2 regions of the Marinobacter sp. MIT932201 genome follow, and region 1 is predicted to be linked to the other one. Evidence: predicted binding sites of a transcription regulator. Region 1 holds the regulator's gene; the other holds the start of a gene.
The links. Region 1 encodes FliA, which starts transcription of late flagellar genes. Its sites were predicted from a motif close to CTAAAGTTTNNNNNNNNNNNGCCGNTAA; they were not measured.
Positions count from the first base shown of each region.

Region 2: a site for FliA is predicted at 7,591-7,618, ahead of SIC15_RS09575 (methyl-accepting chemotaxis protein). Genes of this name have one in related genera too.

Region 1 is NZ_CP138917.1:2,810,947-2,826,785, reverse strand. Features, by position in the region: gene SIC15_RS12910 (class I SAM-dependent methyltransferase) at 1-93, opposite strand, end outside; gene SIC15_RS12905 (uracil-xanthine permease family protein) at 74-1,330, opposite strand; gene upp (uracil phosphoribosyltransferase) at 1,333-1,971, opposite strand; gene flhA (flagellar biosynthesis protein FlhA) at 2,190-4,370, shown strand; gene flhF (flagellar biosynthesis protein FlhF) at 4,431-5,741, shown strand; gene SIC15_RS12885 (MinD/ParA family protein) at 5,809-6,621, shown strand; gene SIC15_RS12880 (RNA polymerase sigma factor FliA) at 6,653-7,396, shown strand; gene cheY (chemotaxis response regulator CheY) at 7,559-7,942, shown strand; gene SIC15_RS12870 (protein phosphatase CheZ) at 7,963-8,748, shown strand; gene SIC15_RS12865 (chemotaxis protein CheW) at 8,765-10,933, shown strand; gene SIC15_RS12860 (protein-glutamate methylesterase/protein-glutamine glutaminase) at 10,999-12,150, shown strand; gene SIC15_RS12855 (flagellar motor protein) at 12,150-12,890, shown strand; gene motD (flagellar motor protein MotD) at 12,909-13,691, shown strand; gene SIC15_RS12845 (ParA family protein) at 13,889-14,686, shown strand; gene SIC15_RS12840 (chemotaxis protein CheW) at 14,679-15,488, shown strand; gene SIC15_RS12835 (chemotaxis protein CheW) at 15,623-15,839, shown strand, end outside.
Region 2 is NZ_CP138917.1:2,111,373-2,127,211, forward strand. Features, by position in the region: gene SIC15_RS09535 (YbcC family protein) at 1-296, shown strand, start outside; gene SIC15_RS09540 (YebG family protein) at 334-603, opposite strand; gene SIC15_RS09545 (diguanylate cyclase domain-containing protein) at 813-2,369, shown strand; gene SIC15_RS09550 (beta-ketoacyl-ACP synthase III) at 2,371-3,339, opposite strand; gene SIC15_RS09555 (YdcH family protein) at 3,507-3,758, shown strand; gene SIC15_RS09560 (hypothetical protein) at 3,927-4,079, shown strand; gene SIC15_RS09565 (hypothetical protein) at 4,314-4,565, shown strand; gene SIC15_RS09570 (peptidoglycan-binding protein) at 4,569-5,435, opposite strand; gene SIC15_RS09575 (methyl-accepting chemotaxis protein) at 5,552-7,417, opposite strand; gene SIC15_RS09580 (ABC transporter substrate-binding protein) at 7,676-8,641, opposite strand; gene SIC15_RS09585 (protein kinase domain-containing protein) at 8,929-10,767, opposite strand; gene SIC15_RS09590 (dihydrolipoyllysine-residue acetyltransferase) at 10,777-12,378, opposite strand; gene SIC15_RS09595 (alpha-ketoacid dehydrogenase subunit beta) at 12,405-13,382, opposite strand; gene SIC15_RS09600 (thiamine pyrophosphate-dependent dehydrogenase E1 component subunit alpha) at 13,384-14,568, opposite strand; gene SIC15_RS09605 (malate:quinone oxidoreductase) at 14,842-15,839, shown strand, end outside.

The DNA.
Region 1 (15,839 bases):
GGTATCGTCAGAAAGCCCGTACCGGTGCCAGACGGCACCGGTATAGAGGGCAGTGAAGCTGATGCCGGAGCTGTCAGTCGGCTTTCTGCTCATAGACGGCTTTGCCCCATGCCTCGCGGCTGCCTGGGAGGATCAGGTTCAGGATGATGGCCGCTACCGCACAAAGCGCGATGCCTTCCAGGTGCCCCAGCACCATCCCGCCGATACCGAATACCAGGGTGACCCCGACGATAACCAGGTTGCGAGACTGTGACAGGTCCACCTGGTGACGGATCAGTGTGTTAAGGCCAACCACGGCAATGGAGCCGAACAGCAGGCACAGGATGCCGCCCATAACGGGGACCGGGATGGTCTGCAGTGCCGCGCCGAACTTGCCAACAAAGGCCAGAACGATGGCTACGCCGGCCGCCCACCACATGACTTTCGGGTTGAAGTTCTTGGTCAGCATGACCGCGCCGGTGACTTCAGAGTAGGTGGTGTTGGGTGGTCCACCGAGCATGGAAGCAGCACTGGTGGCCAGGCCGTCACCCAGGAGGGTGCGGTGGAGGCCCGGCTTTTCCAGATAGTTCTTGCGGGTCACGTTGCCGATGGCCAGTACGTCGCCAATGTGTTCGATGGCCGGGGCGATGGCCACCGGAATCATGAACAGCACGGCGCCCCAGCTGAACTCGGGCGCAACGAAGTTGGGAACGGCAAACCAGGCGGCTTCTTTGACGGGCGTAGTATCTACGATGCCGGCAAACGCGGAGAGGATGTAGCCGGTGATCACGCCAAACATGATGGGAATCAGGCGGAAGATGCCCTTGGCCCAGACCGACATGATGATGGTTACGGCCAGGGAAATCATCGCGATCCAGATGGCGGTGTCGTAGGGGATCAGCTGGTTGGCGCCGTCACCAGTGCGGCCGGAGGCCATGTGAACGGCAACCGGTGCCAGGCCGAGGCCGATGGTCATGATCACGGGGCCGATGACCACTGGCGGCAGCAGGCGGCGGACAAAGCCGGTGCCCCGCATCCGAACCAGGCCACTCAGGAAGATGTAGAGAATACCTGCGGCCATCAGGCCGCCCAGGGTTTCTTCCATGCCAAATCGGCCCTTGGAAGCGATTACGGGGGCAATAAAGGCGAAGGAGGACGCCAGGAAGATCGGGATCTGCCCGCCGGTCACCACGTGAAAGATCAGGGTGCCCAGGCCGGCGGTGAAGAGGGCCACGTTGGGATCCAGGCCGGTGATCAATGGCATCAGCACCAGGGCACCGAAGGCCACCAGCAGCATTTGCGAGCCGGCAATGGCCTGTTTCCAGACCGGGTCGTTGGTACGATCCTGCATGCTTAAACGTCCTTCTGCTTGGTGCCGAAAATCTTGTCGCCGGCATCGCCGAGACCCGGAAGGATATAACCTTTCTCGTTCAGGCGTTCATCAACGGAGGCCGTGTAGATCGACACGTCCGGATGGGCCTCGAGGACTTTCTTGACGCCCTCGGGCGCGGCTACCAGAACCAGGGCCCTGATCTCGGTGCTGCCGGCTTTCTTGAGCAGGTCAATGGTGGAGATCATGGAGCCGCCGGTAGCGAGCATCGGATCGACGATCATGGCCATTCGCTGATCCAGCTCACCCACCAGTTTTTCCAGATAGGTGCTGGCCTCGAGTGTCTCCTCGTTGCGGATCTGGCCGACAACACTGACCCGGGCAACGGGAATGAGGCTCAGAACACCGTCGAGCATGCCAAGCCCGGCCCGGAGGATCGGAACGATGGTGACTTTCTTGCCGTGAATCTGTTCCACATTCACTGGGCCGGCCCAGCCTTCGATGGTTTTTTCCTGCAGGTTAAAGTCCTTGGTGGCCTCGTAGGTCAGAAGTGCACCAACTTCCTGTGCCAGCTCCCGGAAATTCTTGGTGCTGATATCCGCACGGCGCATGATGCCGAGCTTGTGGCGGATCAGAGGGTGTTTTACCTCGTGGATTGGCATGGGGTCACCTGTGTGTCTGGTTGGGGTTTTAGCGTCGCAATTAAATGGCGCAAGGATACCGCATCTGGCAAGGCGAGTCAGGCCGCAAATGGCCGGTTCGCGGAAATCCACTAAGGGCTGGTACGGATCTTGCGATAACTCTTCCAAACGACGCCGCCGCGTCAGATTTTCGACCTTTGAAACGCCTGCAGGCACGGCCAATCGGAGAAGTATCCGGCATGGACAGAGCTTTAGTCCTCAATAACGTCAAAACCCTGACGCGGGGAAATCTGGGCATTCCCATCATGCTGATGGGCTTGCTCGGTATGATGATTCTGCCCATGCCGGCGTTTTTGCTGGACGTGTTCTTCACGTTCAACATCACCCTGTCGATTGTCATTCTGCTGGTCTGTGTCTACGCCCTTCGGCCCATGGAGTTTGCCTCTTTCCCCACGGTACTGCTGGTGGCCACGCTGCTGCGTCTGGCCTTGAACGTGGCGTCCACCCGGATCGTTCTGTTGAACGGCCACGAGGGCGGCGACGCGGCCGGTAAGGTGATCGAATCCTTCGGTGCGGTACTCATCGGAGGCAACTACGCCGTGGGTCTGGTGGTCTTTGCGATCCTGATGATCATTAACTTCCTGGTGGTCACCAAGGGCGCCGGCCGGGTCTCCGAAGTGAGTGCCCGTTTCACCCTGGATGCCATGCCCGGCAAACAGATGGCCATTGATGCGGATCTCAACGCCGGCCTGATCAATCAGGACGAAGCCAAGCATCGCCGGGCCGAGATTGCCCAGGAAGCGGATTTCTATGGTTCCATGGACGGTGCGTCCAAGTTCGTTAAAGGCGATGCCATTGCCGGCCTGCTCATTCTTGCCATTAACATCGTCGGCGGGATCGCCATCGGTATGCTCCAGCACGGCCTGGATTTCGGGCTGGCCATGGAGCGCTATGCGCTATTGACCATTGGTGACGGCCTGGTGGCACAGATTCCCTCGCTGCTGCTGTCCACGTCTGCGGCGATCATGGTAACGCGGGTTACTTCCAGCCAGGACATGGGCGGCCAGATCCTGCAGCAGATGTTCAGTGCGCCGAAGGCACTGTCCATTGCCGCTGGAATCCTGATTATCCTCGGCCTGATTCCCGGCATGCCTCACGTGGCCTTCCTGGGTCTGGGTGCGCTGGCTGGCGGCGCTGCCTGGTATATCTGGAAACACCAGAGGCAGACTGTCGAGGAGGAGGGCGCCTTCCCGGCCAGGGGCGCTGGCGGCGCGGCACCGCGACCGGCGGGTCGTGATCTGCCGCCGGGCGGAGACGCGGGTGGCGATCAGGGTCGTCAGCTGCCGGCACCCGGAGAGACCAAAGAGCTGGGCTGGGACGATGTCTCCACCGTCGATATCGTCGGTCTGGAAGTGGGGTATCGGCTGATTCCGCTGGTGGATAAGTCCCAGGGCGGTCAGTTGCTCAGTCGCATCAAGGGTGTTCGTAAAAAACTGTCCCAGGATCTGGGATTCCTGATGCCTTCGGTGCACATTCGCGACAATCTGGACCTGATGCCCAACGTCTATCGCATCACCCTGATGGGCGTAACCATCGCCGAGGCGGAGATTCACCCGGACCGGGAGCTGGCCATCGACCCCGGCCAGGTATTTGGAAAGGTCGAAGGGATTGAAGGAAAGGATCCGGCGTTCGGTCTTGATGCCTGCTGGATCGAGCCCGATAAGAAAGACCAGGCTCAGACCCTTGGCTATACCGTGGTCGATGCCAGTACCGTGGTTGCCACCCATCTGAACCAGGTGTTGCAGAAACACGCCCACGAACTGCTGGGCCACGAGGAAGTCCAGAAGTGGCTGGATCAGCTTGAGAAGATTTCTCCGAAGCTGGCCGAAGAGCTGGTACCCACCACCGTTTCAATCAGTCTGCTCCTGAAGGTCTTGCAGAACCTGCTGAAGGAGGAAGTGCCGATCCGGGATATGCGGTCCATTGCCGAGGCCATCGTGAATGTTCATCCGAAGAGTCAGGATCCCAAGCTGCTGACCACCGTAGCCCGGCAGTCCCTGCGCCGGATGATTGTCCAGAGCATCTGCGGCAACGAATCGGAGATACCGGTGATCACCCTGGATCCGGACTTGGAACAGTTATTGCTGAAGTCTGTTCAGCAGAGTCAACAATCCGGCGGTCAGGAAGACATTGGCCTGGTTCTGGAGCCGAATATGGTGGAGAAGCTCCAGCGATCGCTTCAGGAGAGCGTCCAGCGCCAGGAGATGCTTGGCAAACCGGCCATTCTGCTGGTGTCCGGGCCACTGCGGCCGGTCCTGGCGAAGTTTGCCAGCTATGGGGTAGAGCGACTGCACGTGCTCTCATACCAGGAAATTCCGGATAACAAACAGATTACGATCGTGGCGTCCGTTGGCCAGTAACGGCGCGGATGACAGAGCGGACAGCGCCGGCACGGCGTTGCCGGTGGAGGAAGAGGCATCATGAAAGTAAAACGGTTTTTTGCTCAGACCATGGCAGAGGCGCTGAAACAGGTCAGTGAACAGATGGGGCCGGATGCCGTGATTCTTTCCAACCGTCGGGTCGACGGTGGTGTCGAAATCGTGACGGCGCTGGACTATGACGAAAACATGGCGCGCCAGCGCCTGGGCAACCAGGCCGAAGAAGCCACCAACGGATCCCGCCTGGCAGAAATGCAGGCTGACCAGCATCGTCGTCTCGAGGATGAATTGAGCCGATCCCGTGACCGCATCCGTGAAGTCAGGGAAAAGCGTGCCTCCCAGGGAGCCGGCTACTCAGGTCCGTCGTTTGCTGCTGTTCAGGAAACGGTCGGCGGCGATTTCGGTGATAGTGTGGCTGAGCCCCAGGCGCCGAAGGATGTCTATTCTGATGAACTCGCACAGATGCGTGCCGAGATCAGCTCCCTCAGGGATATGATGCAGGGTGGTCGCCCGCAGCCGGACCCGGTGGTTTCGACAAACACGGCTGTTCAGCAAAGGCTGGCCGAGCGCCTGCAGGAATTCGGCCTGGACAGCGAGCTGGCAGGGTCAATTTCCCGTCGCCATAAGGCAGGGCGACTGGAAGATGGTTGGAAGCAGTCCCTGAAAATGCTGTGCACCGGCGTCCGGACCTCTCGCATGGAGTGGCTTGATGAGGGGGGCGCCTATGCGCTGGTGGGTCCTACCGGTTCCGGCAAGACCACCACGATTGGAAAGCTGGCGGCGCGGTATGTGCTCAAGCATGGCTCCGACTCCCTGGCTCTGGTCACCACCGATCGATACCGGGTGGCGGCGCACGAGCAGCTGTTCGTGTTCGGTCGTATCCTGAATGTGCCGGTTCGGGTGGTGGATGAGACTCACAGCCTGGACGATATTCTGGACGAGCTGTCAGACCGTCACCTGGTTCTGATTGATACTGCCGGGCTGACAAGTTCGGATAAAGGTTATCAGGAACAGCTGGCCGAACTGGCTCGCAGCCATCACAATGTCAAAACGCATCTGGTCGTCTCGGCAACCAGTCAGCCGCGCATCATGAAATCCGTCTGGCATTGCTATAAGATGGCAAATCTTGCGGGCTGTGTGATGACCAAGATCGATGAGGCCCTCACATTGGGTGAGTCCCTCGGTTTTGTCATGGAAACCGGTCTGCCGGTAGCCTACTACACAGACGGGCAGAAGATTCCTGAAGATCTGCACCACGCAGAAGCTGTTCCGCTGGTGCGGCTGGCCGTGGATCGGCTTAAAACACTCCAGCAACAGCAGGCGGTCGCAGAGGGCCTGAAAGAGCACGCCTGAGACCGGACAGATTGACAGCAGGCGTCGGAAACGCACCGGCGAAACGTGGCAAGAGACAAAAAACAGTATGAGCAGAGCACATCCGGTACAGGTGATTGCAGTTTCCGGCGGTAAAGGTGGAGTCGGCAAGAGTAACGTGTCGGTCAACCTCGGAATTGCCCTGGCGCAGAAAGGCCGGAGAGTGGTGCTGCTCGACGCCGATCTTGGGCTCGCCAACATCGACGTATTGCTGGGCATCACCGCCAACCGTAACCTTCAGGATGTTCTGGCAGGCGACTGTGACCTCAAGGACGTTCTGGTAAATGGTCCCGGCGGCATAAAGATCGTTCCTGCCTCCTCAGGTACCCAGCGGATGACCCAGCTCAGTCCCATGGAGCATGCCGGGCTCATTAATGCGTTCAGCGAGCTGGGGGATCAGATCGATGTACTGATTGTCGACACTGCCGCCGGTATCTCCGAATCGGTGGTCAGCTTTCTCAGGGCGTCCCAGGAGTTACTGTTGGTTGTGTGTGACGAACCCACGTCCATCACCGATGCCTACGCCCTGATCAAGCTGATGAACCGGGATTATGGAACCAATCGTTTCCGCATTCTTGCCAACCAGGTGCGGAATGAGCAGGAAGGCCGGCATCTGTTCGAAAAACTGACTCGGGTCACCGAGCGCTTCCTCGATGTGGCACTACAATATGTCGGTATAGTCCCCTACGATGAGGCAGTGAAGAAAGCAGTCCAGAGACAGAGGGCAGTGCTGGATGCCTATCCCAGAGCGAAAGCCTCCCTGGCCATCAAGTCTCTGGCCGACAAGGTAGACAGCTGGCCGTTGCCGTCCTCTCCCCGTGGACATCTGGAATTCTTTGTGGAGCGGCTCGTCGAAGTCTGAATCGGATCCAGTCAAACAAGAAACCGGATACATGACATTGGCGAAAAACCTCGGAATCTATAACCAGTCGGGTGCGCAGAAGGCATCTCAGCTTGTTGAGCAACACGCGCCGCTGGTCAAGAAAATTGCCCTCCATTTGATGGCCCGCCTGCCGGCTTCCGTTCAGCTTGAAGATCTTATGCAGGCCGGCATGATTGGCCTGCTTGAGGCTGCCCAGCGATACAGTTCCACCAAAGGAGCCACCTTCGAGACCTACGCCGGTATCCGGATTCGTGGGGCGATGGTCGATGAAATTCGCAAGGGCGACTGGGTTCCCCGCTCCGTGCATCGAAACGCCCGTCGCATTTCCCAGGCCATCAAGGCTGTGGAAGACCGGCTTGGCCGGGAAGCCCAGGATCAGGAAGTGGCCGAGGAGCTGGGCATGGAGCTTGCTGAGTATCATTCCTATCTTTCCGATTCCAACAGTGGCCGACTTTTTAGCCTCGATGAGCTCAATGAATCCGGAGAGCTGCCGATAGAACAGACAGAGACGCAGGATAACCCTCTGGAGGGGTTGTCCTCCGATGCCTTCCGGCGGAGCCTGGCTGAGGCCATTGAAGACCTGCCGGAGCGGGAAAAACTGGTTCTGAGCCTTTATTACCAGGAAGAGCTGAACCTCAAGGAAATAGGCGCCGTGCTGGGCGTCAGCGAGAGCAGGGTCAGCCAGATTCACAGCCAGGCTGCCTTGCGCCTTCGGGGGCGGTTGTCGGATTGGCGCCAGGAACCGGACAGCTGATTGCGTTCAGTCTGTGTCTGCGAAGGGGCAGTCTGTAGTTTTTGGTAACCGATGCTTTACAACGGAAGCAAAGGTCTGACAATAAGCGGTTTAAACAGCGGCCTGCTAGACTTTGAACGCGAAGGTCAAACGAATTCCGGGTGTTACTAACTGGAGGTCCCATTGGACAAAAACATGAAAATCCTCATTGTGGATGATTTCTCCACAATGCGACGGATCATCAAAAACCTGCTGCGTGATCTGGGCTTCACCAACACCGATGAAGCAGACGATGGCAACACAGCCTTGCCGATGCTGAAGAGCGGCAAATACGACTTTCTGGTCACCGACTGGAACATGCCGGGCATGTCCGGGTTCGATCTTCTGAAGGCTGTCCGGGCTGACGAGAATCTGAAAACCCTGCCGGTATTGATGGTAACGGCTGAGGCGAAGCGCGACCAGATTGTTGCCGCGGCTCAGGCGGGCGTGAACGGCTACGTTGTCAAACCGTTCACTGCCGCTGTGCTCAAGGAAAAGATTGAGAAAATCTTTGAAAGAATCCAGTAACCAGAGGTCGGATGGCTCTCATGAGCGATAGCAAAAAGAACCATCGGGGCCTTGAGCCGGAGGTGACCGAAAAGCTCCAGCGGCAGGCAGCAGAGCTGGCAGAGAGTGTTGATGCCGGTGATTATGCCAAAGCCATGACCCTGATCAATGAACTCAGCGAGGTCAGGGATCAAAGTCTGTACCGCGAGGTAGGGCGATTGACCCGGAGCCTGCACGAAGCCATCCGGAACTTCCAGATTGACCCCCGGAACGCGGAACAGCAGGAAGCGCTGTCGAAGATGACAGACGCCTCCGATCGCCTCGAATACGTTGTGCAGATGACCGGCGAAGCGGCCAACCGCACCATGGACCTGGTTGAGGAAACCATGCCGGTGGCCAACGCGTTTCGTGAAGAAGCGGCCTCCTTGCGGGACGAATGGCAACGTCTGCGTCGTCGGGAGATGCAGCCGGCGGAGTTCCGGGAACTGTACGGCCGTATTGATCGCTTTTTTGTCAGCACAGCCAGCGACGCTGACACCATGTACAACAATCTGTCGGAAATCCTGCTTGCTCAGGATTATCAGGATTTGACGGGCCAGGTTATCCAGAAGGTCACCGCCCTGGTAAAAGAGGTTGAGGAGCAGATGCTCAGCCTGGTGGTGATGGCCAGCCATGTGGATCAGCTCACCGGCACCGTGCACCAGATTGAAGAGAAGGAAGAATCTGCAGAGAAGGGCGTCGGGCCCCAGATCAAGGCCGATGAGCGTGAAGATGTAGTTTCGGGACAGGATGACGTTGACGACCTGTTGTCCAGTCTCGGTTTCTGAACAAAGAGGGTAACGCATGGCGTTTGATGCTGATGAAGAGATTTTGCAGGACTTCCTGGTAGAAGCCGGTGAAATTCTCGAAAAGCTGTCAGAGCAGTTGGTAGATCTTGAGCAACATCCTGACGACAGTGATCTGCTCAACGCCATTTTCCGTGGCTTTCACACCGTTAAAGGCGGCGCCGGCTTCCTTCAGCTTGAAGCGCTGGTAAATTGCTGCCACTCCGCCGAAAACGTTTTCGACACTCTGCGCAATCACAAGCGTAAGGTGGACTCTGAACTGATGGACGTGGTTCTGGAGGCCCTGGATAACGTTAATGCCATGTTTGAAGAGGTTCGCAATCACGAGGAACCAACACCGGCTCCGGACGAACTGATTGCCCGCCTCGATGCCCTGGCCCTGCCAGAAGGTGAGGGAGCGCCTGTCGCTGCCCCTCAGCCAGAGCACGAAGAGAGTGAACCGGCGGAGGATGGCGGCGACATCACCGACGACGAATTCGAACAGCTTCTGGATGCCTTGCAGGACGAAAAGAGCGAAGAACAGGCACCGGCTTCAGACTCCGGAGCGTCTTCCGGTGACCGGGAGGGTTCCGGAGATGACGAGATAACCGACGACGAGTTCGAGGCGCTGCTCGACCAGCTGCACGGAAAAGGGCAGTTTGCCGGCGCACCTGCGGGCGAGGACGAGGCTGTCAGCAAAGAAGAAAAGCCGGCGGCCAAGGCAGAAGGCGGTGGCAGCGACGATCTGATCACCGACGACGAATTCGAAAAACTGCTGGACGATCTCCATGGCAAGGGTGGAAGCCCGACTGCCGGCGGAGAGTCCTCCACTCCGAAAAAGCCCGCGGGAGCGAAGGAGCCTTCAGCGCCAAAAGAGCCTTCAGCAGCGAAAGAGCCCTCAGCGCCAAAAGAGCCCTCAGCGCCGAAAGAGCCAGCCAAGCCAAAAGCAGAGGCACCGAAGCCCGGGAAGCCGGAGACCAAAGGCGCTGCCACCCCTGCGATGCCCGCCCGCGAACACGCGCCCGCGGCTGAAACAACGGTGCGTGTTGACACCAAGCGTCTCGACGACATCATGAACATGGTGGGTGAACTGGTGCTGGTGCGTAACCGCTTGCAGCGTCTGGGCGCGGAAAGCGAAGACGAACACATGCACAAAGCCGTGTCCAACCTGGATGTGGTCACCACCGACCTCCAGTCTGCCGTCATGCAGACCCGTATGCAGCCGATCAAGAAGGTGTTCGGCCGGTTCCCCCGGGTTGTGCGTGACCTGGCCCGGAACCTCAAGAAAGAGGTCAACCTGGTGATGCACGGTGAAGACACCGATCTGGACAAGAATCTGGTCGAAGCGCTGTCTGATCCGCTGGTTCACCTGGTGCGAAACTCGGTCGATCACGGGATCGAAGCCCCGGAAGTGCGCGAGAAAGCAGGTAAGCCACGCCAGGGTACGGTAACCCTGTCTGCCGAACAGGAGGGGGATCATATCCTGCTGTTCATCGAGGATGATGGCGCCGGTATGGATCCGGAAGTGCTCCGTCGCAAGGCCGTCGAGAAGGGGATTTACGATCAGGATGCCGCGGATCGCCTGACCGATTCCGAGTGCTTTAACCTGATTTTCGCAGCCGGTTTTTCCACGAAGGAGCAGATCTCGGACGTCTCCGGTCGTGGCGTAGGCATGGATGTGGTCAAAACCAAGATAGGCCAGCTCAATGGACAGTTGAGCATTGAATCGCAACTGGGTAAGGGTTCCCGGATTGTCATCAAGGTTCCGTTGACCCTGGCCATCATGCCCACACTGATGATCATGTTGGGTGACCAATCGTTCGCGCTGCCGTTGGTGAATGTGGTCGAGATCTTCCATCTGGACCTGACCAAGACCAATATCGTCGACGGACGAGAGTGTATTGTGGTCCGGGAAAAGGTGTTCCCGCTGTTTCACATCAAACGATGGCTGGTGCGTGATGGTACTTCCCAGGAAGTGCCGGAGAACGCCCATGTGGTCATCGTAGCCATGGGGACCAAACAGGTCGGTTTTGTTGTCGACCAGTTGGTGGGGCAGGAAGAGGTGGTGATCAAGCCCCTCGGTCGAGCCCTCCAGGGTACGCCGGGAATGGCCGGCGCCACCATTACCGGCGACGGCAGGATCGCGCTGATCATTGATGTGCCAAGCCTGTTGCAACACTACGGCTAAGCCGGGCTTTCAGGTGACTGCGGCCATAGAAGGCCGAAGAACGATGGATTGGGTAGGAGAAGTGGATGACAGTTTCTGTCCTGGTCGTTGACGATTCAGGGTTTTTTCGCAAACGGCTGACGGAAATCCTGACCAGCTCCGGCCAGATCAAGGTGGTTGGGGCTGCAACCAACGGCCGGGAAGGCGTGGAGCTGGCCGAAAAGCTGCGTCCCGATGTGATCACCATGGATTACGAAATGCCGGTGATGGATGGCATCTCCGCCGTGCGCGAAATCATGCGCAAACACCCCATACCGGTACTCATGTTTTCTTCTCTCACCTATGAGGGCGCCCGCGTCACACTCGATGCCCTCGAGGCGGGTGCCGTCGATTTCCTGCCCAAGAACTTTGAAGAAATTGCCCGGGACAACAGCCAGCTCCAGAAAATCCTGATTGAGCGGATTCTGGACGTGGCCCGCAGCCGCCCTGGCAACCGCCCTGCAGCGCCGGCCCGCCCCGAACCTTCGGCGCCCACGTCCCGCGCTCCCGCCACGCCGGCCCGTCCTCGTGCGGAAGTCACGCCGCGCCAGCGGCCAGGCGCCCACAGCCCTGCGGCTGCGCCTGAACCCGAGGCGCAGAGGCGTCCTACCCGTCGAGGCCCGGCAAAGCATTACGCTGTGGTTGGCATCGGAACCTCCACCGGTGGACCTGTTGCCCTGCAACGGGTACTGACGGCGTTGCCCGCAACCTTTCCGGCTCCCATCGTGTTGGTACAGCACATGCCTGCCAGCTTCACGCCGGCTTTCGCTGAACGCCTGAACAAGCTCTGTCGGATTGAAGTCCGGCAGGCCGCGGATGGCGATGTGTTGCGGCCGGGACTTGCTCTTCTGGCACCGGGTGGCAAGCAGATGATGGTTGAGAACCGGGGTGGGCAGGCCAGGATCCGCATCCTGCCCGGCGACGAGCGGCTCAACTACAAGCCCTGTGTCGACGTCACCTTCGGTTCCCTGGCCCGCAGTTTCCCGGGCAAGACGCTCGGCGTCATTCTTACCGGCATGGGCTCGGACGGCAAGGAAGGGTGCCGGATGATGAAGCAGAGCGGGTCGGACATCTGGTCCCAGGATGAAAAGTCATCGGTTATCTATGGCATGCCCATGGCCGTTGCCAAGGCAGGACTGACTGACGACGTGCTGTCCCTGGACGAAATCGGTCCGCGTCTGGTCGAAGGTGTCTGCTGATGGATATCCTGAGTTTGCTCGGGGTCATACTGGCCTTTGCCGCAATTCTTGGCGGTAACCTGCTGGAAGGCGGAGCGGTTGGCTCACTGTTTAATGGGCCGGCGGCCATCATCGTCATCGGTGGCACTCTGGCCGCGACTATCCTGCAGACCTCGTGGCCCATGCTGAAGCGGGCTTTCACTCAGGTGCGCTGGGTCTTTTTCCCGCCGTTTATCAACCTTGAAGACGGTATCGGAAAAGTCATTGACTGGAGTGTAAAAGCTCGCAAGCAGGGCTTGCTGGGCCTTGAAGGGCTTGCCGAGCGCGAGCCGGAGCCCTTTGCCCGCAAGGGGTTGCAGTTGCTGGTCGACGGTGCCGAAACCGAGACCATCAGGGGCATCATGGAAGTTGATCTGGAATCCCGTGAGCAGAGGGATCTGGAGTCGGCCAAGGTGTTCGAGGCCATGGGTGGTTACTCGCCAACCATCGGCATTATCGGGGCTGTCATGGGCCTGATCCAGGTGATGACCAACCTTGAGGATCCCCAATCCCTGGGTAGCGGGATCGCAACCGCCTTTGTAGCCACCATCTACGGTGTGGCGCTGGCCAACCTCCTGTTCTTCCCGGTCGCTAACAAGATGCGCGGTATCGTGCGGGAGCGCACCCGCTATGAGGACATGATGATCGATGGCCTGATTGCCATCGCCGAGGGTGAAAACCCGAAATCCATCGAATTGCGGCTGCGGGGCTTCCTGCAGTAAGCATGCGCAGGCCAACTTATGCGGCGCCGTAGGCAACCCCAGGATGATCTGCACAACAAGGAGCGGTGGCTGATTTCCTACGCGGATTTCATCACCCTGCTGTTCGCCTTTTTCGTCGTGATGTACTCGGTATCGTCCGTTAACGAAGGCAAATACAAAGTCCTTTCTGAAACCCTGACCGGCGTGTTCAATGCACCCCAGCGCTCCTTCCAGCCAATCGAGATTGGCGACCAGCCCCAGAGATCGCTGAATGCGCCTGCCGAGAACGTAATCCCGCCGGCGGTGACCGAAGCGCCCCGAAATCCGGAGATGGACGCGCAGGCGCGGACCGAAGCGCTGCGAGCCATGGCTGACCAGCTTTCCATGGAGTTTGATGAGCTGATCAACCAGGGCGTGGTGTCGCTTGAGACCAGCGACCAGTGGCTGGAGCTGAATCTGCCCAACAGTCTGTTGTTTGGCAGCGGCGATGCCGAGCCCCATTACGATGCGTTCGAGGTGGTCGAGAAAATCGCCACGGTTCTGAACAACCGGGACAACGCTGTCAAAGTGGAAGGCTTCACCGATAATCAGCCGATCAGTACCTCCCGTTTTCCGTCAAACTGGGAATTGTCAGCCGCCCGGGCGGCTGCCATGGTCCGGATGCTGGTGATGGAGGGCATCGAGCCGGAACGTCTGGCGGCTGTCGGCTATGGCCAGTATCAGCCGGTTGCCCGGAATGACACGGAAGAGGGACGGCGCAGAAATCGGCGGGTGGTATTGCTGATTTCCCGTGACGCCAGTATCCGCGGCGCTATGCGCTGAATGGCATCGTCGGCAGATGCGTATAGAGCCATTGGCACGGTTCCTGTATTAATCCCCGTTAACAAAAAGGCGCCGGCAAGAGCTTGCCGGCACTCCCGAATGCAATTCGTTCAAGTTGCCCGGGGAGTGGCCGATAACCGGGCTGTGGCTATCGTTAAAGTTCGGCCACACCGACGTGTTCTCTGGAGAATCGAAGCGTGCGAATCTGGGCAGTAGCCAATCAAAAAGGTGGTGTCGGTAAAACCACGAGTGTTGTCGCGCTGGGCGGCCTGCTTGCCGAGCGAGGCAAGCGTGTTCTCGTTGTAGACCTGGACCCACACGGCTCGCTCACCAGCTGGTTCGGGTATGACCCGGATACCATCGCCCACAGCGTTTTCGATCTGTTCCAGCATCAGGGTAAGGTGCCCGAGGGTCTTCCGGCCCAGCTGATTACCGAAACCAGCTGCAAGGGGCTGTCCCTGCTACCGGCAAGTGCGGCTCTGGCTACCCTTGAGCGCAGGATGATCGGGGTTGAGGGCATGGGGCTGATTATCTCCAGGGCCCTGGCCCAGCTCTGGGACGACTTTGATTATGTCCTGCTCGACAATACTCCCTCTCTGGGGGTTCTGATGGTTAACGCCCTTGCGGCAGCCCAGCATCTGATCATTCCCGTGCAAACCGAATTTCTGGCCATCAAGGGCCTGGAGCGCATGCTCCACACCCTGAAGATGATCATGCGTTCCCAGAAAAACGAACTTTCTTACACCATTGTGCCCACCTTGTATGACCGGCGGACACAGGCGTCGGTGAAAAGCCTGAACCTGTTGCGGAAGACCTACCGCGAGTCCCTCTGGCAGTTTGCGATTCCGGTGGACACCAAGTTTCGGGATGCCAGCCAGGGCGGCATAACACCGTCCGCGCTGGATGCCGAAACCCATGGTGTCCGCGCCTACAGCCATCTGCTGGATGATCTCATGGCCCGGGTGGGCAGGGTGAAGGAGCGTCAGCATGGCTGACGATAAATTGACACGGCTGGCGGATCCGGAAACTGCCATTGCCAGTTATCTTGACGAACTGCTGCACACGGCCACTGATACGGCGCTTCGGGAGGAAATCGAAGCGCCGGAACCGGTGAAACCTGCACCTCCGGAACCGCGGGTGGCAACCCGCACGAAACCGGCATCTGTGCCAACCGTCGAAAAACCGCCGGCAAGACCTGAACCACCCAAACGGGTCCGGGAAACGCCGGCGGAACCTGAGAGGCCAGTGGTGCGACAGGTGCCGGAAGCGCCGGTGCCGAAGGCAAGGATTGAAGCTCAGCCTGCGCCGGAGCCGGCCGCGCCGCCGTCCCGCCCGGAGTGGTCAGAACAGCCCTTTGAGTGCCTCATTTTCACGGTGGCCGGTCTGCAGCTGGCGGTGCCTCTGATTCTGCTCGGTGCCATTCACCGCATTGAAGAAGAGATCCGGCCCATCCCGGGAAGTCCACGCTGGTACATGGGAATCCGCCCGGACCGGGATCAGAACCTGAGGGTGGTGGATACCGCCGAATGGATCATGGCAGGGCGGGTGCCGCCCGATGCCCGGGACAACTACCGGTTCGTGATCCGGCTGGATAACAGCGACTGGGGGCTCGCCTGTGATGACGTCGCCCAGTCCTTTACCCTCCGGCCGGACGAAGTGCGTTGGCGCACAGCCCGAAGCAAGCGTCCGTGGCTGGCCGGCACTGTGATTGACCACATGTGTGCGCTGATTGATGTGCGCACCATGGCAGACTTGCTGGTGAGGGCGGAAAGAGAGCACCATCTGGATCTGAGCTGACGCAAACAATGGTTACTGAATGAAACCGAGCCGTGCTGGCACGGTTTGTGCCCTTAACTATAGTATTGGGCACTGATGATATTTTTTTGACGATCAGGTTGCCCGCCGGGCAGCCCAAGAGGAGAAACATCGCTATGGCATCCCCGAGCGGACAAACCAATCAGGCCCAGGACGATCAGGTACTGCAGTACGTTACCTTCCGGCTGGATGATGAGACCTACGGTCTGAACGTCATGCAGATTCAGGAAGTGCTGAGATACACGGAGATTGCTCCGGTTCCGGGGGCCCCGGATTATGTGCTCGGCATCATCAACCTTCGGGGTAACGTGGTTACCGTTATCGACACCCGCC
Region 2 (15,839 bases), 700 kb from region 1:
CCGGTAATAAGCTACTGCATTCGGTGGTTGGGGGTAACGTGGGTGTGGTCGAAGGCAACGGCGCGCATTTGAGAATCGGTCTGCCGTTACAGTCTGTGCATGACGGCACCTATTGGCGTCATGAACCGGTTCGTCTGACGGTTCTTGTTGATGCACCAGCGGATCGAATCGAATCGGTATTGCATCGCCAGCGGGATGTAGCCGCGCTGGTGGATAATCAGTGGGTCAGTCTGCATCGAATGGCTGACCAGGGAATCGTGCGCTATGACAATGGCAGATGGATAGAAGTTGGGTGAAAATAGGGCGGCAACTGACTGCCGCCCTTGAAGTTTTTTACTGATCCGCGTTCAGAAGCTCTGGCTTTTTGAGGGCCTTCTGGAACAGTTCTTTATCCTCGGCGATGGCCATGGCGCAGCGTTCGGCCAGGTCGTCACCCAGCCCCTCGACCTTGCGGCCCAGGAATACCTGAATTTCTTCAGCCAACTCGAGCACTTTGTCTCGTGCGTCGGCTTCGGCTTTTGAAGTGAACAGCATCGTCTCAGGATTTTTCAGTGCCATATCCAGGCCGTCCCTATCAGAAAAGTAGACTGCTTGTACTGCCATGGTTTTTCCTCGCAGTGGGATTGCTTATTACTGTATATAAATACAGTTTAACCGAATGGCCTGTCGGGTGCCAATCTCATTCCGGAACGCTTCGCTGCTTATTTACATTCCCTCACATCCCGAGAATGCCGGGTTACGTAAAAGCTATTTGAGCAAGTGTTTTTACAGGCTTTTGGTGAGAATTCCAGCGACTCGAGAGGATGTTCAGATTGTCCGAAGCAGGTTACCCGAAAAAACGAATATTTGTGCCAGCCGCAGTCGCTTTTATCGTAGGCGTGGTCATCAGTCTTGCCCTCGGAAGACTGTTCTATATCGAGGAATCGAAAGCCGTTGAGCTCGAGTTCAAGGCGGACATAGATCAACTCTCCGATAGCATTGAACGCGAGGTTCTGTTGAACCTGGAGATTCTCTATGCGCTGAAGTCAGCCGTGGGAATCATGCCCGAAATGACTCGGGCCCGGTTCGAGACACTCACGAGGAACGTCCTCGATCGATCCCCGGCCATCCAGGCGTTTGCCTGGGCGCCTGTGCTGGAGCAGGACCAACTCAGCGAATTCACTCGCAAGCAAAGCGAGGTTTTTGAGGACTTCACTGTTCGCGAGACAGGTACGGACGGGCTGGTTCCAGTGAAGCCGAGAGCGCAGTACGTGCCCGTTCAATTCATTGAGCCGATTTTTGATAACCGGGCGGCGCTTGGATTTGATCTTGCCAGTGAAGGCTCCCGCTTCGAGGCGCTTGACCGGGCAAAGTCGACTGGTGAAATGGTGGCGACGGCAGGAATCCGTCTGGTTCAGGAACCGGAGAATCAAAAAGGGTTTCTGGTATTTGCGCCTCTGTATAGGGTCAAGCCGGGCGCCATGGCGGCGCAAGGTGACTCTGAAGCTTATCATTTCGGCTTTATCAACGGTGTCTTCCGGGTCGGAGAGCTGGTTGGGCAAGCGGTCGGAAGTGAGCTTGGAAGCGATCTTCTGTTGGAAGTGATTGATCGAACGGGGGGCGATGAGACGCTGCTTTTCAGATCCGGGGATCCGGCGGCCGAATCATGGCAATACGATAATCGATACCGGGCAGGAGAATTTGAGATTGCGGGTCGTCAGTGGACCGTTGAAGCGGTTCCGTCTGCCCGCTTGATTCTCGAAAAACGCGGTCTGCTGCCAGTGTTTGTGGCCTCTTCCGGCATTGTCCTTGTGTGCGTTGTTGTCGGGTATTTCCTGGCAGGTGCCAGGCGAAACCTGGCGTTGACGGATGCAAAGGCCCAGTTGGAGCAGATTTCACTTACGGATGCCCTGACAGGGCTCGCTAATCGGCGACATTTCGATACCGTGCTTGAGCGAGAGGTCAGGCGGGCGGGGCGAGACGGTACCCGGTTGTCTTTGATCATGATCGATATCGATTTTTTCAAAGAATACAACGATGAATATGGTCACCCGGCAGGCGATGCTTGTCTGAAAGAGGTCGCGAGCATTCTGAGAGATATGGCAAAGAGGCCCGGGGACCTGGTCGCACGGTATGGCGGTGAGGAATTCGCAATCATCTTGCCGGACACTGCCGATCCCGGGGTGATTGCGGAGTCCTGTCGAAAAGGGGTTCTTGAACGGGCAATGCCCCACGAGCTGTCTTCAGTTGCAGAGTACGTAACCATCAGCCTTGGCCTAACCACAACGGGCGTGGCAACGGAGGTCACGCCCGAGGGGCTGGTCGATAGAGCCGATTCAGCCCTTTATGAAGCCAAGGAATCGGGGCGCAACCGGGTGTGCGTAGGCTGACTCAGTATCTCAGCAACGCTGAGCCCCAGGTGAAGCCGCCGCCGAACGCTTCCAGCAGGAGTACTTCATTGCGCTTGATGCGACCGTCTCTTACCGCTACATCAAGGGCCAGGGGAATGGATGCAGCTGAGGTGTTGCCGTGCTCATTGACGGTAACGACCACCTGGTCCATAGACATGTTCAGTTTCCTTGCCGTCGCCGAGATAATGCGGAGATTGGCCTGGTGGGGGACCAGCCAGTCGATTTCCGATTTCTGCATCTGGTTGGCGGCCAGGGTTTCGTCAACGATCTTCCCGAGCGTGTTGACCGCCACCTTGAACACTTCGTTGCCTTTCATCTCAACGAATGCGCGTCCGGCTTTTACCTGATCGTAGTTGTCCGAGATACCACAGGGTACGTGCAGCAGATCTTCATACTGACCATCCGCGTGGATGTGGGTAGACAGGATGCCGGTTTCCTCATCGGCCTCCAGGATCACAGCACCGGCGCCATCACCGAACAAAACACAGGTTCCCCGGTCGTCCCAGTCAATGATGCGGGAAAACACCTCAGCGCCGATAACCAGCGCTTTTTTGCTGCTTCCGGTCTTGATGAATTTGTCGGCGGTTGCGAGGGCGTAGACAAACCCGCTACATACGGCCTGAATGTCGAAGGCAGGGCAGCCATGGATTCCCAGGCGGGCCTGCAGGATGCAGGCGGAGCTCGGAAAGATCTTGTCTGGCGTGGAGGTGGCAAACACGATCAGGTCAATGTCTTCAGCCTTGATGCCTGCCGCGTCAATGGCATTCTTTGCAGCCTGCTCGGCAAGGTCTACCGTGGTCTGGCCTTCGATGGCGATGTGCCGCCTTTCAATGCCCGTGCGCTCGCGAATCCACTGGTCGGTGGTGTCGACCATTTTCTCGAGGTCTTTATTGGTAACAATGTTGTCAGGCAGGTAAGAACCGGTGCCGGTAATTCGTGCAAAGGTCATTCGCAAGTGTCCCGAGGCGTAACTGGATAACGTTCTGACATGCTATACCCATGCAACGTCGTGCGTAATTAGCGATTTGTCAAAGACGCCCAGAAACTGGCACGCTCGTCTATGCTGAAGGTGATCAGCTTTGATCAACACTCTGCAAACAAAAGGAGCGTATAACGATGGGCATTTCCAGCCACGAGCTTCACGTAGAATTCCCCCAGTACAAAGACCTTATCCAGGAACTCAAGAGCAATGATCTGAAGTTCAATGAAAAGCTTCAGGAGTACACGCATCTTGATCACGAAATTGAAGGGCTGGAAAAGAGGGACTCTCCCATCGGCGACGACAAATTGCACCGCATGAAGCAGAAGCGGGCACAGCTCAAGGACGACCTTTACCAGGTGCTGATTTCAAACGCCAAGGCGTCATGAAACTGCAATTAAAATGACACCATTCTGAAACGCTAAAATGCTGGGAGCCCCTGTTTATAGGGGTTTCCAAGTATTCAGAAAACTCCTTGTCAAGCCTAGAATAGGATCCTAATTAAACAAGGTCCCGGTTTTACCGACCGAATTCTGGGTTGACTAAGGAGTAATGAAATGAAAAGAGCTGCTTCTCTTTACAAAGGCTGGCGGATGAAGCGCAACTTTGTCCATTTGGTAATGACAATGGATCGCCGTTTGCTGAACGATGTGGGATTTTCCCCGGAGCTCGTTGAACAGAAATTGAGCACCCCGTTCTGGAAATTCTGATCGGTAGACGCGATCGAATGTGGCTAAGGTAACCTTCTGAGTTGGTTGAAAAATAACCGGTCCGGAAGGTTACATGTTGTCACAATAATGAAATATGCCCTTGTTCTTAAAGTATTTTTATCTCGAAAAAGTCTAAGAAAATTGATCTGAATCTGTATTCTCTATTAGCGGATCAGCTTATAGTTACGCTACCTCCAGAACCAGACCGGTTCACCCCGAAAGGAGAGCTTGACGATGATCCAGGAATTCCTTCAAAGCACCTTACCTCTAGACTCTTCCGTAAGCCTCAGACGTTCTGACACAGATCCCGACAAAGAAATGGCCAGGGCCCACAGTGAAGCCTTTGAAATCGTTTCAGATGACGGTGAAACCGTCGGCTTTGTGAAAGCCTGGGAAGATGACCCCAGCTTTCGTGGTTATGTCCATTTCGACTCTGAAGGCAACGTGATCGACTGGAAAGTCTTCAAAGACCGGTTGCAGAGCTGACGCTCATACCAGCCAACCGAAAAAGAAGTCGAACAACTTGCTGAAAAAGCCGCCCCCGGTGCTCTGAGGTTTCTCGGCAGCCGTGGGTGTTGATGCAGTGGTCTCTTCCTCGATTGGCTGGGCTTTCCTGGTATCGGTTGCTTCCTGCTCGGCGTATCCCGCGCTGGTTGGTTCCGTAGAGAGCTGGGCCAGCACCGGGTCTGGTTCTTCGTTGACTTCCGGTGTTGTTACTTCGGCGACCACAGGTTCCGGCGTGGGGTCTGGCGTTGGGGCTTGGGGTTCTGAGGGCGCCTTTTCCTCAATCGTAACTTCAGTTTGTTTTGAAGTATCCGCAGTAGCTACCTGTTTTTCCTGCGTTTTAATGTCAGGTGAGGGTGTCTGGGCAACCTGCTTGGAAGGAGTTCGAGTGGGTGTCGCCACAGGTTGAGGCGCAGGCTCCGGCTCCGGCTCTGGCTCTGGCTCTGGCTTCGGTTCAGCTCTGGCAACGGCAGGAGAATCGGGTGCCGGCTCGGGCAGGGACAAACCAAGCTTTGCCATTGATGCCTTTCGACTGCCGACCGAATTTGCCGCGATGGTTGCGCTCGAAGTTTTGGCCACGCCGAGTGCTTCCAGTGTTGCTGCATCCAGGTTGCCGTTGGTTTGCAGCCCATTCTTATCTTGATAGGCGCGTATGGCAGTTCGGAGTTGTTCATCGATCCAACCATCCGCGCGTCCGACATCATGGCCGGCCCCGTAAAGCGCATTCTCTGCGGCGAAAATAACATTCTCGGGTTCGGCGGCTTGGGCCGTGCCAAGGCAGGCAGCCGCTGTCAGTATGGCGAGGGCAGGGCTGCGTACGCCTGCCTTCCGGGATGATTGAGAGCGCGTCATGGCGGGATACCTCCGGGCGGTCCATTTCCGGTTACATTGTGTAACTTGAAGCCCCAAGGTATCAGGTAATTATGGACGCGCTCGTGAAGTGGTTAACATCTGCAACCATTGTCCGCTCAGGATTCGCTGGCGCGGAAGCGTCTCACCAGAGTGTTCAACTCATCAGCCATGGTGGCCAGCGATTGGCTTGAATGGTTTACCTGGGAGATATCCCCGGCGAGTTCTTCAATGGCACTACTGCTTATCTCCACATTTTGAGTCATCTCGGATGCCGTGGCTCTCTGCTGTTCGGTGGCGCTGGCTATCTGGGTTGTCATTTCGACGATGCTGTTTACCGCGGCCAGAATATCGGTCAGTGCTTCGCCGGACTTGCTCGCCTCCTCGCTGGCTTCTTCGGCCATCTGCTTGGCCTTGCTCATGTCTACAACTGCACCGGCTGCGCCACTTTGAAGCTGTGACACAATGCGCTCGATATCGACGGTTGATTCCTGCACCCGTTTGGCCAGCCCGCGGACCTCGTCGGCAACCACGGCAAAACCCCGTCCTGCCTCGCCGGCACGGGCCGCTTCGATAGCTGCGTTCAAGGCCAGAAGGTTGGTCTGTTCTGCAATGCTCTGAATCACCGCAAGCACATTGCCAATCTCGGCTGACTCGTTTTCCAGCTGCTGGATGCGCGTCGAACCTTTTTCTACCTGATTGGCAAGGTTAGTGACTGCTCTGATGGCAGAGCCAACGGTTTCCTGGCCGGAATCGGCAAGAGATGCTGCCTTGCGGGCGGATTCGTCAGTTTCGCTGGTGTTCGAAGCGATTTCTTCAGAGGTCGAGACCATTTCCTGCATGGCGGCAGACACCTGAGTGATCTGATCGCGCTGCTGTTCAGAGTTGGCGGTCGTGCGCTCCGTGATGCCGGAGAGGGATTCCGACTCACCTGTGAGTTGGCGCGAAGCCCTCACGATTTGTGAGATTGTCTTCTCGAGGGTTTCCAGGAAGGTGTTGACGGCACCAATGAAGTCACCGATTTCGTCCGGGCGACCCGGGGCCAGCCTGGTGGACAAGTCGCCGTTATTGTTGGCGATGTCGTCGAGATAACCGAGGATTTCGGTTTTGGCACGTTTGACGCTGACACCCATCATCCGACTCATCAGCACAGCGACGATCAGGCCAAGCACCAACGACACAAAGAACGCAATCAGCGTGAACCTTAGGGCGAGGTCGGTCTCGGCACTGGCGACGTCAGCCTCTACTTCCAGCGAGTCAAATATTGTGGACTCCAGTTCTCTGGCCATTCGGGCAATTTCTGGACCCAGCACATCCAGTTTGTCTTTCTTGACGCTGACCACGATGCTTTGCTGGTCCAGCATCTTCTCGACCGCCGCCTGGTAGTTGGCCAGTTCTTCAACGACGGTGTCCATATAGACCTGAACAAAGTCAGGACCATTTTCGGGTTCCAGCAGCTCCAGCGCATCGGCCAGGTCTTCGATTGCCCAGCCGAGGGCTTTCTGGGAGTCCTCGTCGCCGTTGGTCAGGTAACGCTGGGCGGTCAATTGCATGACCATGGCATCGTTGAGGAGCTGCTCAAGGCCGGCCCGAAGATCGCTCTCGGGTTCCCGGTTGGCAACGCCGTTAAGGGCCATTCTTAAAGCCTTGGTGGCGTTTGGACCGTGAACGTCCAGTTCGTCCTTTATGATCGACAGAACCTGGCGTTTTGCCGGAACCAGCTCGTTCTTGAAGGCGCTGATGTACTCACCGGTGCTGCTATTGATACGGTCCACCAATTTGGCGGCATCTGGGTCCTGTATATTCTCCTGGGCCCTGGCCATCACTTCATTGAATTCCCCCTCCAGCTCATCGAAATAGCTGAGTGTTTCTTCATCGCCGGTGGAGAAATAATCGAACACCCGAAGCCGCATCCGATAAACACTGATAACCGACTCTGTGCCAATCGCCGTATCCGGCGCCAGGTCTCGGGCGACCTTATTCATGCGTTGGTCCAGTTGCTGAAATTCGGAAACGCTGAAAAACGTCACTGAAGCGAACAGCGCGAGGATAAAAACCGGCGCAATCAGTAGCTTGCCGGGGACACCTAATTTCCGTTCTACAGATTCGAGGAAAGAGGAAGCCAAAATACTACCCTTTTATCGGATTGTTTTAATGGTTAACGGCAAGGCCGATCAAACCTGAAGTGTTACGTTCGGTTGGTTAGATCGGCGCATTGGTTGTGCAAGATTCTTGACGGGACCCTAGTCAACAAAATTGGCCTGACTGGCAATCATGGGCGACAGCTGCAGATTCCAGTGATCAAGGCCGCTTTCGCTGTAGACATAATGGCCACTGATGGATTTAAGTTGCGGTATCTGGTCTGGTCTCATGCCATTGAGGATCAGCGATGCCAGTCTTGCTGCGGTGAGGCCTTCCTGATGAGCGGATATGGTAAAACCGCCAATGCTCTGTTCCTGCCCAACAAAGATATCCCAGAAGGAGAAAAGCGGAAGCTGAGCGCTGTAGTAGGCCTCTTTGAGCAGTTCATAAGGAGTAGCGTAGTTGCCGTCCTTGTCCCGGATGGTGTGGTGGGTTCCCAGAACCACGGCGTCATAGCGCTCATGAGCGTTTACCACCGATTTCAGCCAGGTATCCCGGTCGTTGGTCAGAACGATATCCAGGTCCGAGCCGTAGACAGTGGCCTGGCGTTTGTCACCGAAATATTCGTTCACTGCATTGCGCATGGTGGGTGAGTCATCCATCAGCACCAGGAAGCGATCCCTCTGCCGAAGGACTTTTCTCAGATGCCGGATACTGTCGGCGAAGAAGGGGCGTTCCAGTATTCCGGTAACCAGAGGGTGCTCAAGGGTAGGGTGCTGAACCGGGCCACCATTCACTCCCAAAAATACCACCGGAATCTCGCGCTGCACCAGATGCTCCGCCATCAGTGAAAATGCATTGTCATCACCCAGGATGGCCACATCCGGCTTGATCTCGGCGATCTTGCCCTGAATCTCAGCCACCTTGTCTGGCCATTCGGGCTTGGGCAGGCGTTTGGTGTCCAGTTCAAAGACCTTTATGTCGTGGTCCTTCCCAAGAACCGAACGGACAGCCTCAATGTAATCGGCATCCCATTTGTATTCGATGTGATAGCTTTGAACGATAACGACGGTTTTGGCAAAACACAGGGGGCTGACCAGCAACAGAGCCAGGAGGAGAAATCGCATAGTTGTTCCTTATTGTTATCCGAGCAAACGTGAAAAACAGTCTTTCTTAACGATTTGTTCTTCAGGCAGTTTTTATCGTTATATCCGGTTCTGATACAGGAACCATGCCAGTTGCCAAGTCATTGTTTTTACGTGTTTTCAGGAGCCTTGAGCGGTTTCGTTCACTGATTTTGGAAATGAAGTGTCCTGTGGCTGGGACATCTCGGGAGTTTCCTGATTGAAATTGTCGGCTTTACCGGACAAAGCGTCCGAAACAGCGGACAAAACGGATGGGATCGGCCTGGCGTCTAAGCGTGCTCGGACCTGGGGTTGCGCGGGTAATACCGGTCGGGCAAACGCTCGATATGCGGGAAAAAGCGCGTGTCCTTGTAGGGCATCTTCATATATCCGGAAACTCCGAGCCCGGTGATCTGTTCGACAGCGGAAAGAATTTCATCCAATAGCCGAGTAAACTCCGCTTCCCGGTCGGGATCCAGCAGCCGGTAGTGGCTGTGAATCTTTAGATGCCGGGGCAGGGCTTCGAAGATAATCATGCCGGTGTGGTGGATGTCGTTCAGGGCCTCCAAAGCGTGGATTATGATATCAGGCAGAACCAGAAACTCCTCCGGATCGGGGCCGTCCTCGAAGTAGGAATGCACGCGGCTTTCATCCTCCACCTCCGGCGCAGCGCTGACCTCGTAATGCAGTTTCATTCCCGGTGACAGGAGAAAGGGTTGATCCGGCTCGTCACGGTCGATGTGCAGAGTGTTCCGGGCGTTAAACAGGCAGCTTTTGAAAATACCTTGTCGGTAAATGGCCTGGGCGAGGTAAACCATGTTGTTGACCGCCTGAACAAATGCTGACTTCAGTGCCGGATCGTGCAAGTTCAGCGACGTGTCGATGTAGATTCCATCGGTTTCCCAACGCACGGCCAGACCACCTTCCACCGGATAGCGCCCCAGGCGGCTGACGGCCGCCAGAAAGGCTTTCTCGGTTTCGCCCATGCCCTGCATGAAGTTCTTGTAGTAGCGGTCGAGCTGAACGTCGTTAACGTCGTTGAGGGTTTCCGGCGCTCCCTCTTCCCGGAGGAAGGATTTGCGGGAACTGTAAACCACGGTGTCGATTTCCTGGTCCGAGGCTCGAACCCAAACCGGTACCTGGGCCGCGACCGGCTTTTCGGGCAGATCGATCATCACCGTGCGAGCCATCCGCGGCATTTCCCTGAGGTAGTAATCACCGGCTTTGCGCCGCGTGTCAGGATCCGGCGACAGCATGCCATCGAGCATCCTGGCAAATTCCATGGGCAGCCCCAGAGAGGTAGCCGGGATCGCCCGGTGACCAAAACGGCAGGATTGCGCCGAAGCGAGGGCATAGAGCGTGCCGGCCGCACCCTGTTCGTCAAACCGCGGCGAAGACAGGCCGCCGTTGAGCTGTTCCTCACCAATAAAATAGACATCGCCTAGCCGCGCGTTGGTTTGCTGCAGGTTGTCGGACATCAGCTCCATCACGTTGGCGGTAATGAACTGCTGGTTAGCGTCCAGCTGGGCAAACACCGAGGAGCCCCAGTCAATTAGCGCGATGTTTTCGGTACTGGCGTCGAACACCAGATTGGAGGGCTTGATATCACCGTGAACGATCGGTCTTCCGGCAGGGCCGTTTTCCCGGCGCAGGTTGCGCAGGATGTCGGCAAGCTGGTCGGCAATGCGGATAATGAGTCGTGGCTTCAGGCGGCCATCACGCAGGGATACCTCTTCCAGATTCAACCCGGCAGCCCGTTCCATTACCAGAATCGGTTGGTTATTGGCTCGCTGGTAGGAAATCAGCCGCGGCACCCTGGGGTGACGGACCTGCTCAAGAATGTACGCTTCGTCTTCAAGCCGGTCCTGCAGATGTCTGGGCAGGTTGATGCGGGTGAATTTGAACACATGTTCCGGGCCGCCGATGGCCGTGCCCGGCAGGCGGCCGGCAAAGACAAAGCCGTAAGCGCCCTTACCAATCAATTCGATGTCCTGATAGCCGAGTTGGCGGAGCTGGGCGGCGCAAAGCGCCACCCAGTCCTTGAGCTTCTTGGCATCATCATGGCTGAGCAGATAGATCGACTGCTCTTCGGGGATGTAGAACTGCTGCAGTTGAGTCTTCTGCGCCATGATAAACCGTCAGCCCATGTGCAGCAGCATGGTTTGGGGCGATTCCAGGTAGCCTTTCCAGCGATTGCAGAAGCGGGCGATGGTGCCGCCGTCGATAATGCGATGATCGCCGGCCCAGCTCACCGTCATGATGGCCCGTTCCACCACCTGGCCGTTGGCGTCAAACCGGGGCAGTTTCTGGGTGCGTCCCAGGGCCACAATAGCCACTTCGGGTGCATTGATAATGGGTGCGGCGTAGGTGCCACCCAGTGCGCCAATGTTGGAGATGGTGATGGTGCCGCCCTTGAGGTCTTCCTGGCTGACTCGGCCGGATCGGGCCGCATCGGTCAGGCGCGCTACCTCGTCGGCAATCCCCAACAACGAGAGGCTTTCCACGCCTTTGATGTTCGGCACCGTCAGGCCCGCTTTGCCATCCACCGCCATACCGATATTGCACTGGGGCAGGTAGTGAATCTCCGTGACGTCATCGTTGAGCTGGCTGTTGAGCACCGGGAATTCCTGGATCGCCAGGGCCATGGCCTTCATGAAGAAGGGCATGAGCGTCAGTCTCGAACCCCGTGCTTCTGCCTCCGGTTTCAGTTGTTCCCGTAGCTTGAGCAGATCGGTGACATCAATATCCTCGCTGTAGATAAAGTGAGGAATGGTGGTGGCCGATTTGACCATGCTTTTCGCCATCGCAGCTTTGATGCCGCGGATAGGTTCGACTCGTACTTCCTGTTCGCCGACAGGTGCCCTGCGGGAACTCCCAGTTTTGGGAGTTTGAGTTTCCTCGGCGGGGCTTGGAGCCTGTTCCTGCCTGGGACCTTCCTCGATATGGGCCAGTACATCGGCTTTCAGGACACGACCATCCTTGCCCGATCCCTCGATATCCGAGAGGTTGAGCTCGTGCTCCCGAACCAAGCGACGGACAGCCGGGCTGGCCGGAATACGCTGTCGGCTCGCCGTAGCAACCGGTGAGGCCGTTGCGGTTGAGAGTTGCGCAGCGGGCTCCGGTTTGGCTCTGGACTCATCCGGCTCTTCCCGGTCACGGGGAATGAACGCGAACAGGGGCGCATGAACTTTGGCCATCGCCTGCTGTTGGTGATAAAGCTTGGTTACCCGCCCGGCTTTGGGAGCAGTAATTTCGACCATGGCCTTGTCGGTCATAACGTCCACGACAGGCTGGTCTTCCTCAATCTCATCACCTTCGGCGACGCGCCATTCCACCACCTCGCACTCGACAATCCCTTCGCCGATATCCGGCAGGATAAAGTCCTCGGTGGCATTATCTCCGGACTCGGTGTCGGAGGTAGATTGCTTTTCAGCCGCGGGGGCAGCAGCCTTTGGCTCCGCAGGCTCTGGAGAGCTGGCAGCCGGTGCTTGGCGACCACTTTCGCTCTCATCCACCAGTTCAAACAGCGGGGCATGAACCTTGGCGATATCGCCTTCCTTATAGTAAAGGCGTGTTACCCGGCCCTTGTAGGGCGCCGGAATTTCCACCAGGGCCTTGTCAGTCATTACCTCGGCGACCGGCTGATCTTCTTCGATCAAATCGCCTTCACTGACCAGCCATTTGACCAGTTCACATTCCACGATACCTTCGCCGATATCGGGCAGAATAAAATCACTCATAGTCGCTCTCCTGTCCTGATATCAGCTTAGAATTCAACGCTCGCCCTGATGGCCTCGTAGACCTTCAGGTGATTGGGCAGGTGCTCTTTTTCCAGCACCAGCGGGAACGGGGTGTCCATCCCGGTTACCCGAGCGATCGGAGATTCCAGATACAGGAAACAGCGCTCCTGAATCGTGGCAGCGATTTCACCGGCGAAGCCGCCGGTCAGGGGAGCTTCGTGGGTGACCACCAGCCTTCCGGTCTTGAACACGGAGTTGGCCACGGTTTCCACATCCCAGGGCAAGATGGTCCTCAGGTCGATGACCTCACAGGAAATACCATCCTTCTCGGCCCGTTCTACGGCCTGATCGATAACTTCCATCTGGGCGCCCCAGCCCAGAACCGTCACATCCGTGCCTTCCTTGGTGACTTCGGCTTCACCCAGGGGCAGGCGGTAGTCCTCGTCGGGTACTTCACCCACCGAGGCCCGGTAAAGCCGCTTGGGCTCGAAGAACAGGGTCGGGTTGGGATCGTGGATAGCGGCCAGCAATAGCCCTTTGGCCTGATGCGGGTTGCGTGGTACCACGATTTTCAGGCCCGGCGTGTGGGCAAAGTAGGCCTCCGGTGACTGGGAGTGGTACAGGCCGCCGGCAATGCCGCCGCCGTAGGGGGCGCGAATGGTTAACCCGCCCACGTTGAACAGGTTGCCCGAGCGGTAGCGGAACTTGGCGGATTCGTTCACGATCTGATCAAACGCCGGGAAGATGTAGTCGGCGAACTGGATCTCGGCTACGGGAACAGAGCCCTGTGCCGCCAGACCGTTGGCAAACCCGATGATGCCTTGCTCTACCAGGGGCGTGTTGAAGCAACGGGCCTTGCCGTACTTCTGTTGCAGGTTGCTGGTGGCACGGAAAACGCCGCCAAAGACACCCACGTCCTCACCGAAACACAGTACTCGCTCGTCTTCCGCCATGGCGGTGTCCAGGGCGTTGTTGATGGCCTGGAGCATATTCATCTTCGTCATCTTATGCTCCTCCCTTGGCGTGTTTGGCACTCTTCGGGTACTCGTCCGGATACCGGCGAATATGCGCCTTCAGTTTGTCGAACTGCTCAGCCAGCGCCGGCGGGACTTCGTCATAGACATCACTGACCAATGATTCAAGCGGTGGTGGCGGCCGTTTCTGCGCCCGTTTCATGGTTTCGAGCACTTCCCGGCGCATGTTCTCCTGCAGCTGCTTTTCGTCGTCCTCACTCCACCACTTCTTGCTTTCCAGCCACAGACGCATGCGCAGTATCGGATCTTTTTCCCGCCATACTGCCTCTTCATCCTTACTCCGGTAGCCGGACGGGTCGTCTGATGAAGAGTGGGCCGCCAGGCGATAACTCATGGCCTCGATCAATACAGGACGGTTGTGTTCTACGGCCAGCTTGCGGGCCTCTTGAGTGGCCTGATACATCGCCAGAATGTCGTTACCGTCCACCCGGATCACATCCATCTTGTAACCGTAGGCCCGGGGTGCAACGCCGTCGGCTGCAAACTGTTCGGCGGCCGGTGTGGAAATAGCGTAACCGTTGTTCCGGCACAGGAAGATCACGGGCACCCGATGAACCGCAGCCATGTTCAGGGCCGCGTGGAAATCGCCCTCGGAAGCGGCGCCTTCGCCAAAATAGGTAATGGTGCAATGACCTTCGCCGCGAAGTTTCTGACCGTAAGCATAGCCCGTGGCCTGGGGAATCTGGGTGGCCAGCGGTGAAGAGATGGTCATGTAGTTCAGCTTTTTCGAGCCATAATGGACCGGCATCTGGCGACCCTTGCCATAGTCCATCTCATTGCCGAACAGCTGGTTCATGAATTCGTCGATGGTAAAACCGCGGTAGGCGAGGGCACCTTGCTCCCGATACTGCGCCATAATCATGTCGCCATCATCCAGCGCCGCCGCGCTGCCAATTACGGCCGCTTCTTCACCGGTGCACTGCATGTAAAAGCTCAGGCGGCCCTGCCGTTGGGCGGCAAGCATGCGTTCATCAAGAATTCGGGTGGTAACCATGGCCCGATAGATACGAAGGGCCTTGTCTTTGTCGAGATCAGGAGCCTTGGCGCTCTTGTAGAGCTTGCCGTCCTGTTTCAGAAGCCTGAACGTGGGAATACGGAATTCCGCACCGTCGGTAAACACTGGGGAATACACAACTTTGGACTTTGTTGTTGTCATAATCCTCTTCCTGGGGTAGTGGCCTGAGGAACAAACACTCCTTGTGGGAGTGTAGTTAATGTCATTGTAGACAGCCTGGCAGAATCTGGTGTGATTCGTGCCAGGTGATGTTTACCTTAACGTAAACTGCTGGACAGGGGTAGACCCCCGTTGAGAGATTTTAAGTGATGAGTAACCGCTGTCTCCGCGTTTTCCGCGCCTGGCGAAGCGTGCTACCGTCAAGGTATACACTTTCAACGGATTCAGCCATTTGACTCACGCGGGCAGGTTTTAATGAACGTAATCATTATCGGCGCAGGAATAATGGGCACCACTTTCGCCACCCTGGCGAAAGAGTTGGCGCCGGAACTGGATATCACCATTCTGGAAAGACTGGACGGCCCCGGGGCCGGGAATTCCTGGGTGTTCAATAACGCAGGTACCGGGCACGAGGCGAACTGTGAGCTGAACTACACACCGGTGGACGAAGAGGTCATTTCGGTCGAAAAGGCGGTAAAGATTCACGCCCAGTTTAACGTGGCCAAGCAGTTCTGGGCCTATCTGATCCAGAAGGGCGCTATCAAGGATCCCAAATCCTTCATCAACCAGACCAAGCACTGCACCATCGTCTCGGAACCGTCGATTCAGGAACTGAAACTCCGCTTCAAGGAGATGTCGGCGCATCATTTCTTTGAGCAGATGCGCTATTCAGAAGACTTCGACGAGATCAAGAGCTGGATTCCCTACACCATGGAGGAGCGGCCGCGCCATGAGAAGATGGCGGCGACGGTTATCGAAACCGGCACGGACGTCAACTTTGGTGCGCTGACAGAGCAAATGGCCCGGCACGCCGTTGACGACCTCGGCGTAAAGATTGAATACGGCACCCACGTGAAGCGCGTACATCGCAGCCCGGCCGGTAGCTGGCTTGTGGAAACCCAGAACAGGGGAGGTGATCGACAGTACAAGGCGGATGTTCTGTTCGTCGGTGCGGGCGGTGGTGCATTCCCGATCCTGAAAAAGAGCCATCTGCCTTTTGCCCGTCGTTTCACCGGTTTTCCCGTTGGCGGGCGTTTCCTGCAGGCCGAGATCACCGCCGAACAGGCCAAGCAATACAGGGCCAAAACCTACGGTAAGGCAAAGGTGGGTGCACCGCCGATGTCCGTTCCGCACCTCGATCTGCGGGTATCAGACGGAAAGTATTACCTTCTGTTTGGCCCGTTCGCCTCGTTCAAACCGGTACTGGAAAGAGGGCGGGGGTTCCTCGACTACCTTCGCTCAATGCGCCTCCA